Regions from separate parts of the Shewanella septentrionalis genome, predicted to be linked through region 1. Evidence: predicted binding sites of a transcription regulator. Region 1 holds the regulator's gene; each other region holds the start of a gene.
The links. The regulator NrdR, encoded in region 1, represses ribonucleotide reductase genes. The targets are predictions, from matches to a motif close to AAACACNANATNTNGTGTTT.

Region 1 (4,290 bases):
GCAAGAAGTGCTCAAGCCAAGCCACGGATTCCGCATCCAAGTGGTTGGTCGGTTCGTCCAGTAGCAGCATTTCAGGCTTTTCAAGCAGCAAGCGACAAATCGCCACGCGGCGACGTTCACCACCGGATAACACTTCGATTTTCTCATCCCAATCTGGTAGACGTAGGGCGTTAGCTGCGCGCTCAAGGATATGATCTAAGTTATGGGCATCTTGGGCTTGGATAATGGCTTCGAGTTCACCTTGCTCTTTGGCAAGGGCATCGAAATCGGCATCCGGCTCGGCGTAGGCTGCGTAAACGGCATCGAGGCGAGTCAGGGCATTTTTTGCCTCAGAGACGGCTTCTTCAATCGCTTCACGCACGGTTTGGGTTGGATCGAGTTTAGGTTCCTGCGGTAGGTAACCGATTTTCAATCCCGGCATTGGGCGCGCTTCACCCTCAATTTCGGTGTCGATACCCGCCATAATACGCAGTAGTGTCGACTTACCTGAACCGTTAAGGCCGAGTACACCAATTTTGGCGCCGGGGAAAAAGCTTAAAGAAATATCTTTAAGGATCTGCTTCTTAGGCGGAACAATTTTTCCCACCCGCAGCATGCTGTAAACAAACTGAGCCATTTTTCTCTATCTTAAGTGACTAATGATGCGGCTAATTCTACTCGATTGCACGCCGAACTCAACTCGACAATGAGCCAAGTTCAAGCTAAAACGCTAGGAATTTCATGTTTCAAATACTGGGATTGTGGTCGCGTTCCGAGTAGAATACCGCGCAACCCTACCTATAAGAATTGGCAGCTGGAGTAAGCAATGCTGAAAAAAGATATGAATATCGCAGATTATGATCCGGAACTGTTTAACGCAATTCAGAACGAAACTCTGCGTCAAGAAGAGCATATTGAGCTGATTGCTTCTGAAAACTACACCAGTCCACGCGTGATGGAAGCGCAAGGTTCACAGTTAACCAATAAGTACGCTGAAGGCTATCCAGGCAAGCGTTACTACGGTGGTTGTGAGTATGTGGACGTAGTTGAAACCTTAGCGATTGAACGTGCTAAACAACTGTTTGGCGCAACTTACGCTAACGTACAACCTCATTCAGGTTCACAGGCAAACAGCGCGGTTTACATGGCATTGTTAAAACCTGGCGATACCGTACTGGGCATGAACTTAGCTCATGGTGGTCACTTGACCCACGGTTCACCGGTTAACTTCTCTGGCAAACTGTACAACATCATTCCTTACGGTATCGACGAGTCTGGCAAAATTGACTACGACGAGATGGAACGTCTGGCCGTAGAACACAAGCCTAAGATGATGATCGGCGGTTTCTCTGCCTACTCAGGTATCGTTGATTGGGCAAAAATGCGTGAAATCGCAGACAAAATAGGTGCTTACCTATTTGTCGATATGGCGCACGTTGCCGGTCTTATTGCTGCTGGCGTTTATCCAAACCCAGTGCCACACGCACACGTTGTCACTTCAACGACTCACAAAACCTTAGCGGGTCCTCGTGGTGGCGTGATCCTATCTGCTGCTGACGATGAAGACTTGTACAAAAAGTTGAACTCTGCGGTATTCCCAGGCGGTCAAGGTGGCCCATTGATGCACGTTATCGCTGGTAAAGCGGTGGCGTTCAAAGAAGCCCTAGAGCCAGAATTTAAAGTTTACCAACAGCAAGTGGTTAACAACGCTAAAGCAATGGTTGAAGTGTTCCTTGAGCGCGGTTACAAAATCGTCTCTGGCGGAACCAGCAACCACTTAATGCTAGTTGACCTGATTGGTCGTGACTTAACCGGTAAAGAAGCCGATGCCGCCTTAGGTAGCGCTAACATTACCGTGAACAAAAACTCAGTGCCAAACGATCCACGTTCACCTTTTGTGACTTCAGGTGTGCGTATCGGTACGCCTGCGATTACGCGCCGCGGTTTTAAAGAAGCGGAATCGAAAGAGCTGACTGGCTGGATTTGTGACATCCTTGATGATGCTAACAATCCTGCAGTGATTGAGCGTGTTAAAGGCCAAGTATTGGCACTGTGCGCACGTTTCCCTGTTTACGGTTAATCTGTAAATAGTCTCCTTTTTGTGGTGCTGAGCCTAACAAGCATCAGGTGGTTAACCTCAGCCCATAAATAGGATAAAATCCCATGGCCGCATTAAGCGGCCATTTTTATTGCTAAAATCTTAGACTTAAACCAAACAGGCTAACCTTAGATAACATAGTAAAGCCAACGGCTTTACGTCATTCACTGGCAGGAGGCTCAATGCATTGTCCATTTTGCAGCGCGACAGATACTAAAGTCATCGATTCTCGATTAGTGGCGGAAGGCCATCAAGTGCGCCGTCGCCGAGAATGCACCGAATGCCATGAAAGATTTACCACCTTTGAAGGTGCCGAGTTAGTCATGCCTAGGGTGATCAAGCGCGATGGTTCACGCCAACCCTTCGATGAAGAAAAACTCCAAGGTGGCATGCTGCGCGCCGTTGAGAAACGCCCTGTGTCTATGGATGAAATCGAGCAAGCACTCAGTAAAATCAAATCGACCCTGCGCGCCACTGGCGAGCGAGAAGTGCCATCAGAAATGGTCGGTAACTTGATGATGGAGCAATTGATGAGCCTAGATAAAGTCGCCTACATACGTTTTGCTTCTGTGTACCGCGCCTTTGAAGACGTATCTGAATTTGGTGAAGCCATCGCCAAACTGCAAAAGTAGTTATTCGATTTTTGTGGCCTGTCTGGTTGCGCTAGCTTTAAAAGAGGCTTTTGATTAATTGCTTCTGCAAGACAGGTTTTAAACACAGATTTACAAGACTGGTGAAAGCCGAAACCTTTAACAACAGGGTTGAACATGAGCTTGAACATAAGTTGGTCCGTACTCGATACCCAAATGATGAGCCGCGCTATTCAATTGGCGCGCAAAGGCTTTTACACCACGAGACCCAATCCCAGTGTGGGCTGCGTTATCGTTAAAGATAATCAGATCGTTGGCGAAGGTTATCATCAAAAAGCGGGTGAGCCCCACGCCGAAGTGCATGCACTACGTATGGCTGGCGAACACGCCCGCGGCGCAACGGCCTATGTCACCTTAGAGCCCTGCAGCCATTATGGCCGCACGCCACCCTGTGCCTTGGCGCTGATCAATATTGGCGTTAAACGTGTGGTGGTAGCGGTTGAAGATCCTAATCCGCAAGTGGCTGGTCGCGGTATTCAAATGCTGCGCGACGCAGGCATTGAAGTGGATGTGGGATTACATCGCGATGAAGCCTATGCCTTGAATTTAGGCTTTATGAAGCGCATGGAATCAGGTTTACCCAGAGTTACAGTCAAATTGGCTGCGAGTCTCGATGGTAAAACCGCGCTGTCTAACGGTGTGTCTAAATGGATTACCGGCCCTGAATCTCGCCGCGACGTGCAGCGTTTACGCTTACGTTCCTGCGCCTTGGTCACTGGGATTGAAACCATACTGGCTGACGATCCCTCACTCAATGTGCGATATCAAGAACTTGGCGGCATAAAAGACAGTATAACTGAGGCGCAATTACTGCAGCCATTAAGGGTGATACTCGACAGTCGCGCCCGTTTGCCGTTATCGGCTGCCTGTTTGGCTATCGTATCGCCCATACTCTTGGTCTCGACCGTGGCTTATCCCGCAGAGTTTCAAGCACAATTGCCCTCCCATGTGAGTTGCCTCGTGTTACCTGCAATTGCAGGTCGCGTATCCTTACCTGAGCTATTAAGCTATTTAGGCCAAAGTTGTAATCACGTGCTGGTGGAAGCGGGTGCAACTTTAGCTGGCGCATTTTTAGCACAGGGGCTGGCCGATGAATTAGTGCTGTACCAAGCGATGAAAATCCTCGGCGGGCAAGGGCGTAATCTGCTGCAGCTACCCGATTATCAAACCATGGCGCAAATTCCTGCATTAATGTTGGTCGATGAGCGCAAATTAGGGCCTGATACCCGTTTAATCTTGAGCGTTAAGCCTGATACCTCTTTATCTAAATCGAATTGGAGCAAGATAACCGTTTAACCTTGAGCGTTATGCTTGATACTTCTTCATTTAATTAGGGCAAGATAACCGTTAAACCTTGAGTCTTATGCCTTATTACTTCTTTATCGAATAAGTGAGTTAACCATGTTTACTGGGATTATTGAAGCCGTTGGCACCCTGCGAAAGCTTGAACGCAAGGGCGATGATATTCGTTTGACCGTGGCGAGCGGCAAACTGGATTTAAACGATGTGCGTTTAGGCGACAGTATTGCCACCAACGGTGTGTGTTTAACGGTTGTGCAGCAA
Region 2 (4,290 bases), on a different contig from region 1:
AAGCGCTTCGAGATTATGCTGCATGTTGGGGTATTCGCCGTAACAAATAAAGCCGCCGTTCGCAATTGCGGGATATGGCTGTTCAAAATCAATTTTATCGTAGGGATTTACGCTTTTTTCCACATCGAGGTGGAAACTATTAGTGTAATAGCCCTTGTCCGTCACCCCTGTGACTAGGCCAAATTGCTTCGCATCCAGTTTACAAAAACGGCTGCAAAGACTCTCGCTTGGGGTGCTATACAGACTAAAGCCATAACCTGTTTCAGCCTTCCACGCATCCGTGGCGGCTTTAAGATAAGCCACAATAGCGACGGCTTTGTCCCTTAATTGTGCATCGTCAAATACATGGGTTTGGGTGCCATAGAGTGCATTCATGGTTTCATGCAGACCAATGTAACCGAGTGAAATCGATGCGCGACCATTTTTAAAAATTTGAGAGACATCTTCATCGGCGCGCAAACGCACACCACAGGCACCTTCCATATAGAGGATAGGTGCCACGCGGGCTTTAACGCCATTGAGTCGCTCGATACGCGTATCCAGCGCTTTACGGGCTAAGACTAATCTGTCATCTAAAAGACGATAAAACTCCGCCTCATCGCCCTTCGCTTCCAAGGCAATCCGCGGCAAGTTTAAGCTCACTACCCCAAGATTATTGCGCCCTTCATGCACGAGTTCGCCATTTTCCTCATAGGTGCCTAAAAAGCTGCGGCAACCCATTGGGGTTTTAAATGAACCTGTGACTTTCTCGACTTGCTCGTAGTTGAGAATGTCGGGATACATGCGCATAGTCGCGCATTTGAGCACCATCTGTTTGACATCGTAATTGCAATCGCCCGCTTTATGATTAATGCCATCACGAATCGCAAACACTAACTTAGGGAAAACTGCCGTCTTACGGTTTTTACCTAATCCCGCCATCCGTACTTTGAGCATAGATTGCTGAATTAAGCGCGATTCCCACGAGGTGCCTAATCCAAAGCCAAAGGTCACGAACGGTGTTTGACCGTTGGCAGTGTGTAAAGTATTGACCTCATATTCCAAAGATTGAAATGCATCATGACATTCTTTTTCAGTTTGCGCCGTGGCGAAGGCTTTAGCGTCGGTAATCTTCCAATTCAGGGCAATTTGGTAATGTTTGTCGTAGCTCTTAGCGACAAATGGGGCTAACACCTCATCGATACGATTAATAGTTGTGCCGCCATAGATATGGCTCGCCACTTGGGCAATGATCTGTGCGGTCACTGCTGTCGCCGTTGAAATAGACTTTGGGGTTTCAATTTCGGCATTACCCATTTTAAAGCCATGGGTCAACATGCCAGCTAAATCAATCAACATGCAGTTAAACATCGGGAAAAACGGCGAGTAATCTAGGTCGTGGTAATGGATCTCGCCCGCCTCATGGGCAGCGACCACATCCTTAGGCAAGATATGACTCTTGGCATAATGTTTAGCAACTATGCCCGCGAGCAAATCCCGCTGAGTGGGAATAACTTTCGAATCTTTATTGGCATTTTCATTGAGTAAGGCCGCATTGCTTTGCTCGACTAAACCACGGATTTCGAGATTGAGTTTACTGGTCGCTTCACGGCACACATCTCTGTCGTGACGGTATTCGATATACACTCGCGCTAATGATTTATACGGCCCTTCCATCAACAAGTTTTCAACCGCATCCTGCAAATGATGGATATCAACTTCGGTTAAGGTCGCGACACTTTGACTGATACACGCTGCCACTGTCGCTGCATAGTCGCCATCCTCTATTCCAACTGAGTTTGCAGCGGCATTCACTGCATCCCTTATCCTTGTTTCATCAAAAGGTGTGCGGCAACCATCACGCTTAATTACGACTGGCATTGTTCAGTTCCTCTCCATCTCGCCTAAAAATTAACACTACATCTAGTGATTTTAAAAGAATAAAACACAATATGTAGAGCATTAGGCTACAACGACGATGAAGCGTCCATGATCCAGATCATAGTTTTTAGGAAGAAATAAAAGAACAAACCAGAACTGCAGCTAGGTCCAATTATCTGAAAATTGCGCCTTGACCTGCTGATTAAACCCAGCTAGTTGATGCCTGAAATCAGTGATAATCAAGCACCAAAGCTCAAGATTAACGCTTAGAGAGTGCGAGATAACTACTGAGTTGGCCCGATGCCGACTGATGCGAGCCCATAGACGAAGCGAGTTGCATCATAGATTTAAGCCCCTGCCATTGCTGCTTTTGGGTATCCGTTAGTGGTGGCTCGGAGTTTAAATAATCTGTTAACTGGCCAAGGACTTTGGTGGCTTTTTGAGCGAGCACCGGCGACTGAGCATCATCCATATTGGTCAAAACGTTTTTCGCATCGACCAAGGTATTGATAAGGGGGTTGTTCGGTGATTTTTTGGCTAATGATTTGAGCTCATCATCTAAGAAGTCTTGCAGCGACTGCTTGCTCGGGGTGGTTGTGCTCGGAACTGTAATACCGTTTTTTGATAAACGCTCAAGCTGTACGTCCGATAAAATGCCGTCCTTTTGTAAACGTGACACTAATGCGGGAATATCGGCGACACCAAATTTGCCATCGGCAAAAAAATCCTTCGCCATCAACTGAATTTTCTGTGCACGTTGCGCCCGTGGCGACAGCGCTATCTCATCGGCTTTACCAGTGTCGGGTTTAGCGGTATCCGACTGAGTTTTCTTGGTCTCTGTGGTCGCATCAGTTTTAGCCGTACTCGTCTTTTGGCTATTGGCACCATAGGCATCGGCGATGCTGGTACTGCTACGATTAAGATTGAAGGCGTTTAAAATAGAATTCATCGTCAATAATTCGGCGTCTAAGATTCAATGACGGTTTTAAAGCAAAAACTAAGCCAATCAAGTATTAATCTTTGCAGAACCTGAATTATCGGGTAGCGAACAGCACCAGTAGCTTTATCTCTAGGACTGTAAATCTTCAATAAGGGCAAGACATTGCCGCCTCAATAAATCGAGTGCCTCGGCATCCATCTGCACTTTATTCAGCAAAGTTTGCTTCAAGGCTAGGGCTTCATGCTTAATCGCCTCTCCCTGAGCCGTCAGAGTGATCAATTTTTTCCGCTCATCTTCAACGCAGGCCAAACGCGTGATCAAGCCTTTTACCTCTAACCGCTTGACGATTGGCGTTAGGGTTCCCATATCGAGTTTAGTCGCCATTGATAGCTGGGTTTGGCTACAGCCATTTTGACGCCACAGGGTTTGCATCACCAGATATTGAGGGAAAGTTAACTCGTATGCCTCGAGTAAAGGCCGATAAGCGCGCACTAAGGCATTGCTGGCGGAATATAGCGCGAAGCACACATTGTCAGATAAACACAGTGCATCACTTGGCTCGAGGTTCTGTGCCTCTGTGTTATGTGGCCCTGGGTTCTGCGGCTCTGGGTTTTGACTCTGCTCTGTAAATTCAAGCTCTAAGTGAGATAAACAATTTTGCACGTATAAGCGCCTGTCATTCAAACATAGCGCTATCTTATCCGATCCGCTCAATCGCATCTAGTTTGCGCGCAAAGTATTTGCATTGTGTCATGAAGCCACGTACAGTTGGCGCAGTTAGTTTGCGCACAAACAAAAGGTTAATTTTTATGAATAGCACTATTACCCAAACCCGTGAAATCCATTTAGCCAGTCGCCCTGAAGGCATGCCTACCGCAGAGAACTTTGCTTTAGTAAATCAATCCTTATCACCGCTCACCGATGGCAAAGTGTTGATTAAAAACCTGTGGATGTCGGTCGACCCTTATATGCGTGGCCGCATGGTAGATCGTAAGAGTTATGTTCCGCCCTTCGCCTTGAATCAAGCCTTAGAAGGCGGCGCGATTGGTGAAGTTATCGCGTCTAAAAACACTGATTTCCCAGTAGGCACAAAAGTCAGCAGCATGTTAGGTTGGCGCGAACACGCCGTCACCGATGCGGCTGGACTGACCGCTCTGCCGCAAACTGAATTAGACAGCTCACATTTCCTCGGCGTGCTGGGTATGCCCGGCATGACAGCGTGGACGGGACTGACTCGCATCGCAGATTTAAAAGCAGGTGAAACTCTGTTTGTTTCTGCTGCATCAGGCGCAGTTGGCAGTGTTGCTTGCCAGATTGGTAAACTGATGGGGGCTCGCGTAATCGCCTCTGTGGGTTCAGATGAAAAAGCGGCATTGCTGCAAAGCTATGGTGTTGATGCCATCATCAATTACAAAACCTGTGGCAATCTCACCCAAGCGCTCACAAAGGCCGCGCCAGAAGGGATTGATGTGTACTTTGAAAACGTCGGT
Region 3 (4,290 bases), on a different contig from region 1:
TCGATACCATTGGTCGCATTGGAAATTTGCGACGAGGTTTCTGAAGGCATTAATGCCGACAGCGTCGAGTTACGTAGGCCATATTGCTTGATATCGCTACGCAGTGATTCCCAGTCTAAGTGCAATGGTTCAGCACAAATTTTATCTAGGTCACGTTTGTAGGTATCGATTGGCAAAATACCTTGAGAGTATGTGGTCTCGTGGAATAACGGACACGCACCTTGCTCTTTGGCCAAGTTCATTGAGGCTTTCAGTAAATAGAACTGAATCGCTTCGAAGGTTCTGTGGGTCAGATCGTTCGCGCTGCCATCGGAATACTTCATGCCATTTTTCGCTAAGTAGTTAGCGAAGTTAATTACGCCTATACCTAAGGTACGGCGATTCATCGAGGCAAGTTGTGCTGCCTTGATAGGATAATCTTGATAATCCAGCAGATTATCCAGTGCGCGTACCGCGAGGTCGGCTAATGGTTCAATATCAGATAATTCTTTGATTGAACCTAAGTTGAGTGCTGATAACGTACAAAGCGCGATTTCACCATTAGGATCATCGATGTTGTTCAATGGTTTTGTCGGCAGGGCGATTTCAAGACACAGGTTAGATTGTCTGATCGGCGCGACTTTAGAATCGAACGGGCTATGGGTGTTGCAGTGATCCACGTTCTGAATGTAGATACGGCCGGTTGAGGCGCGCTCTTGCATCATCAGTGAAAACAGCTCAACTGCCTTTATGGTTTTCTTACGAATACTGCTGTCTTGCTCGTATTGCAGATATAAACGTTCGAATTCGTTTTGATCTTCAAAGAACGCATCGTATAAACCAGGTACATCTGATGGGCTAAACAGGCTGATATTTTCGCCCTTGATCAGACGTTGATACATGACTTTGTTCAACTGCACACCGTAGTCTAAGTGACGGATACGGTTATCTTCAACGCCGCGGTTATTTTTCAATACCAGCAGAGATTCGACTTCTAAGTGCCAAATCGGGTAGAAGAGGGTCGCAGCACCACCACGCACGCCGCCTTGAGAGCAAGACTTAACTGCGGTTTGGAAATACTTATAGAAAGGTAAACAACCGGTGTGGAAGGCTTCACCACCACGGATTGGGCTACCTAAGGCGCGAATACGACCAGCGTTAATACCGATACCCGCACGTTGACTGACGTATTTCACAATCGATGAAGCTGTCGCGTTGATTGAATCTAAGCTGTCACCACATTCGATCAGTACACAAGAGCTGAACTGACGTGTTGGCGTGCGCACACCAGCCATGATTGGCGTTGGCAGCGAAATCTTAAAGGTCGATACCGCGTCATAGAAATCTTTAACGTATTTCAGGCGCGTTTCTTTTGGATAACGGGCAAACAAACAGGCCGCGACCAAAATGTAGAGGAACTGCGCGCTTTCGTAGATTTCGTGCGTCACACGGTTTTGAACTAAATATTTGCCTTCAAGCTGCTTTACCGCTGCGTAAGAGAAGTCCATATCGCGCCAATGGTCGATATAGGTATCCATCACGTCGAGTTCTTCGCGGCTGTAATCCTGCAGAATGTGCATGTCATACTTGCCAAGCTCAACTAACTTAGTCACGTGAGTATACAGTGCTGGCGGCTCGAATTGACCGAAGGCCTTCTTACGCAAATGAAACACCGCTAAACGGGCGGCGAGGAACTGATAGTCCGGTGATTCTGGAGAAATTAAATCCGCTGCCGCTTTGATAATGGTTTCATGGATGGCTTCGGTTGGGATGCCATCGAAAAACTGTAGGTGCGAGCGCAGTTCAACTTCAGAAACAGAAACGTTTTTTAATCCCTTGGCTGCCCAAGTAATTACGCGGTGTATTTTTTCGAGATCGATATTCTCACGATCGCCACAGCGTTTTGTGACTGTCATAGTGCTATTCATTTGGAGATAGGCCTTGGTTCTTATATCTATTTAGGTGAGCAAGTTCACCGTACGTATCCTTGTAAAACAATCAATAACCGTCCCTTAAATACAGCTGACTGGTTGAAAACGAGTCAATTAAGCGGCGAACTTCTAGTGTGTCTGATTGCTACCTATACACAAGATATGGTGTTTTAAATTATCTGGGATACAAGATAGTGAGGTTTGACCCTATTTGCAAGTCTGAATTCAGGGGACATCTTGTGGATAAGTTGAGGATAAGCCTTAGCGTTAGTAACGACTAACCTTGAAGCTCAATTTCAGGTTAGCGTGTCGCACTCATGGGGGATTTTTAGGCGATCTTTTCTTTAGATCGCGATAGCGCACAAGTGCCGATCTTTTATCCGCCGACCTTTCGCAGCCTGATTTTATTCGCAGGTAAAAAATCAGGCAAACATACATATGTGCGTCTGCATAGTCACTTTAGTAAAAGGTTTATCTTCGAGTGCAAAAGTGAAGTTTGTTAACCATTTTATGGGCGAGTTTTCAGGCGAATGCGTCGGCTAATGCCTGATGTAACTCAGTAGGGCTGGCAAAGTGTGCGTGAGCTGGCCACTGAGATGGCTTGTCGTTAACACCCAGATAACCCCATAGGGCAACGCCGCCTAACATGCCCGCCGCCCTAGCTGCCAACAAATCCCGCTCAGCATCCCCAAGATACAAAATGTGCTCAGGTGCGCAGTTCAGTTGCTGTGCGCCTAACAACATAGGTGCCGTGTGGGGTTTTGGGTGTTTGGTTGAATCGCCACTGATGATAACGGGCATACGTAAGTGTAAATTCAGTTTTCGCAATAAGGGACGGGTAAAGCGCGCAGGCTTGTTGGTGACGATCCCAAATGGCAGCTGCATTAACTCGAGCCAGTCGAGTAATGCTGCAATGCCTGTGAATAGCGCACAGTGATCGCCATTAATGCGCTGATAGTGGGCGAGCAGCCCTTGTTGAACTTGAGTACGAAGATCATCCGCCGCATTGGGTATCGCCGCATCGACTAAGGCAAAACTGCCGTGGGATGCGGCGTAGCGCATGGCCGCTAACGGCTGCGCGGCGATGCCGACGTCTTGAAGACTTAAATTAAGGGCCTGCACCAGATCCGGCGCGGTATCGGCTAAGGTGCCGTCGAGATCGAACAGTACGCCTTTGATCTGTGCCAGACTCATATCAATCAACCTTACGCGTCGCGATCATGTAATTTACATCAACCTTAGGCGTGTATTTGAAAATGCCCGTCAACGGGTTGTAGCTGATGCCTAATGCATCGGTACAGATAAGATCGGTATTGTCCACAAGCTCAATCAGCTCAGAAGGCTTAATGAATTTTTTATGCTCGTGGGTGCCAACTGGCAGCATCTTCAGTAAATATTCTGCGCCGAGAATCGTGTGAACGTAGGATTTAATGTTGCGGTTGATGGTGGAGAAAAACACAAAGCCACCGGGTTTGACCATGTCACAGCAAGCTTTGATCACAGATTGTGGATCGGGCACATGTTCCAGCATTTCCATGCAGGTCACAACATCGTAATAAGCTTGATGATCTTGGCTGTGGGCCTCGGCGGTATTTTTTACATAATTTATGCTTACGCCGGTTTCGAGGGCGTGAAGGCGGGCGACTTCGAGGGGCTCATCACCCATGTCGAGACCATCAACCTCGGCGCCGATGCGGGCCATGCTTTCAGATAAAATCCCGCCGCCGCAACCGACATCGAGCACTTTCTTGCCGAAAATACCGCCTGCGGTTTGATCGATATAGTTTAAGCGCAGCGGGTTTAATAGATGCAGCGGCTTAAATTCGCCGTTGAGATCCCACCACGTTTCGGCCATACGTTCAAACTTTGCGATTTCCTGTGGGTCCACATTGGTATTCTGATGCATGCTATTACCTGAAGTAGCGTTATTGTGCGGCCATTATAACGACTATGTTTGATAAACAAAGTGTTCGACTAAGCTAAGCCCTTGTGGTTGAGTGAATTTTCAGCAGTTTTCTGGCTTTATGTTAATTGTTGTGCTCTGTATCTATCTTTTACTTCATCCCTTTGACGATTTTTTCTCATCCTAAGCTGCGAATTCCAATGCTTGTTTATCGTTCAAACGACCAAATTGACAGTGTTTTCATCTATTAAGCCACCAGACTCTCAATTCGATAAGGATAGGTCTGGCGACATTAAATAACTGTGTTAGAATGCCAAATCACGTTTTTGGGCTAGGCAATGATACGGATTATACGTTGTCGGCTATTTTTCAGGGGAACGAGCAGTTTATGACTGATCTGGCATCATCTATTTCGCCAATTAATATCGAAGACGAACTAAAGAATTCGTACCTTGATTACGCCATGAGCGTTATCGT

Region 2: a site for NrdR is predicted at 1,892-1,911, ahead of nrdD (anaerobic ribonucleoside-triphosphate reductase). Genes of this name have one in related genera too.
Region 3: a site for NrdR is predicted at 2,062-2,081, ahead of nrdA (class 1a ribonucleoside-diphosphate reductase subunit alpha). Genes of this name have one in related genera too.

Annotation. Positions count from the first base shown of each region.
Region 1 covers NZ_JAMTCC010000012.1:44,792-49,081, reverse strand. The annotation lists gene ettA (energy-dependent translational throttle protein EttA) at 1-616, opposite strand, end outside; gene glyA (serine hydroxymethyltransferase) at 806-2,059, shown strand; gene nrdR (transcriptional regulator NrdR) at 2,260-2,709, shown strand; gene ribD (bifunctional diaminohydroxyphosphoribosylaminopyrimidine deaminase/5-amino-6-(5-phosphoribosylamino)uracil reductase RibD) at 2,845-4,023, shown strand; gene NE536_RS08795 (riboflavin synthase) at 4,129-4,290, shown strand, end outside.
Region 2 covers NZ_JAMTCC010000015.1:79,621-83,910, forward strand. The annotation lists gene nrdD (anaerobic ribonucleoside-triphosphate reductase) at 1-1,860, opposite strand, end outside; gene NE536_RS10630 (hypothetical protein) at 2,120-2,809, opposite strand; gene NE536_RS10635 (MarR family winged helix-turn-helix transcriptional regulator) at 2,930-3,463, opposite strand; gene NE536_RS10640 (NADP-dependent oxidoreductase) at 3,610-4,290, shown strand, end outside.
Region 3 covers NZ_JAMTCC010000013.1:7,958-12,247, forward strand. The annotation lists gene nrdA (class 1a ribonucleoside-diphosphate reductase subunit alpha) at 1-1,907, opposite strand, end outside; gene NE536_RS09165 (HAD family hydrolase) at 2,433-3,104, opposite strand; gene ubiG (bifunctional 2-polyprenyl-6-hydroxyphenol methylase/3-demethylubiquinol 3-O-methyltransferase UbiG) at 3,106-3,816, opposite strand; gene gyrA (DNA gyrase subunit A) at 4,202-4,290, shown strand, end outside.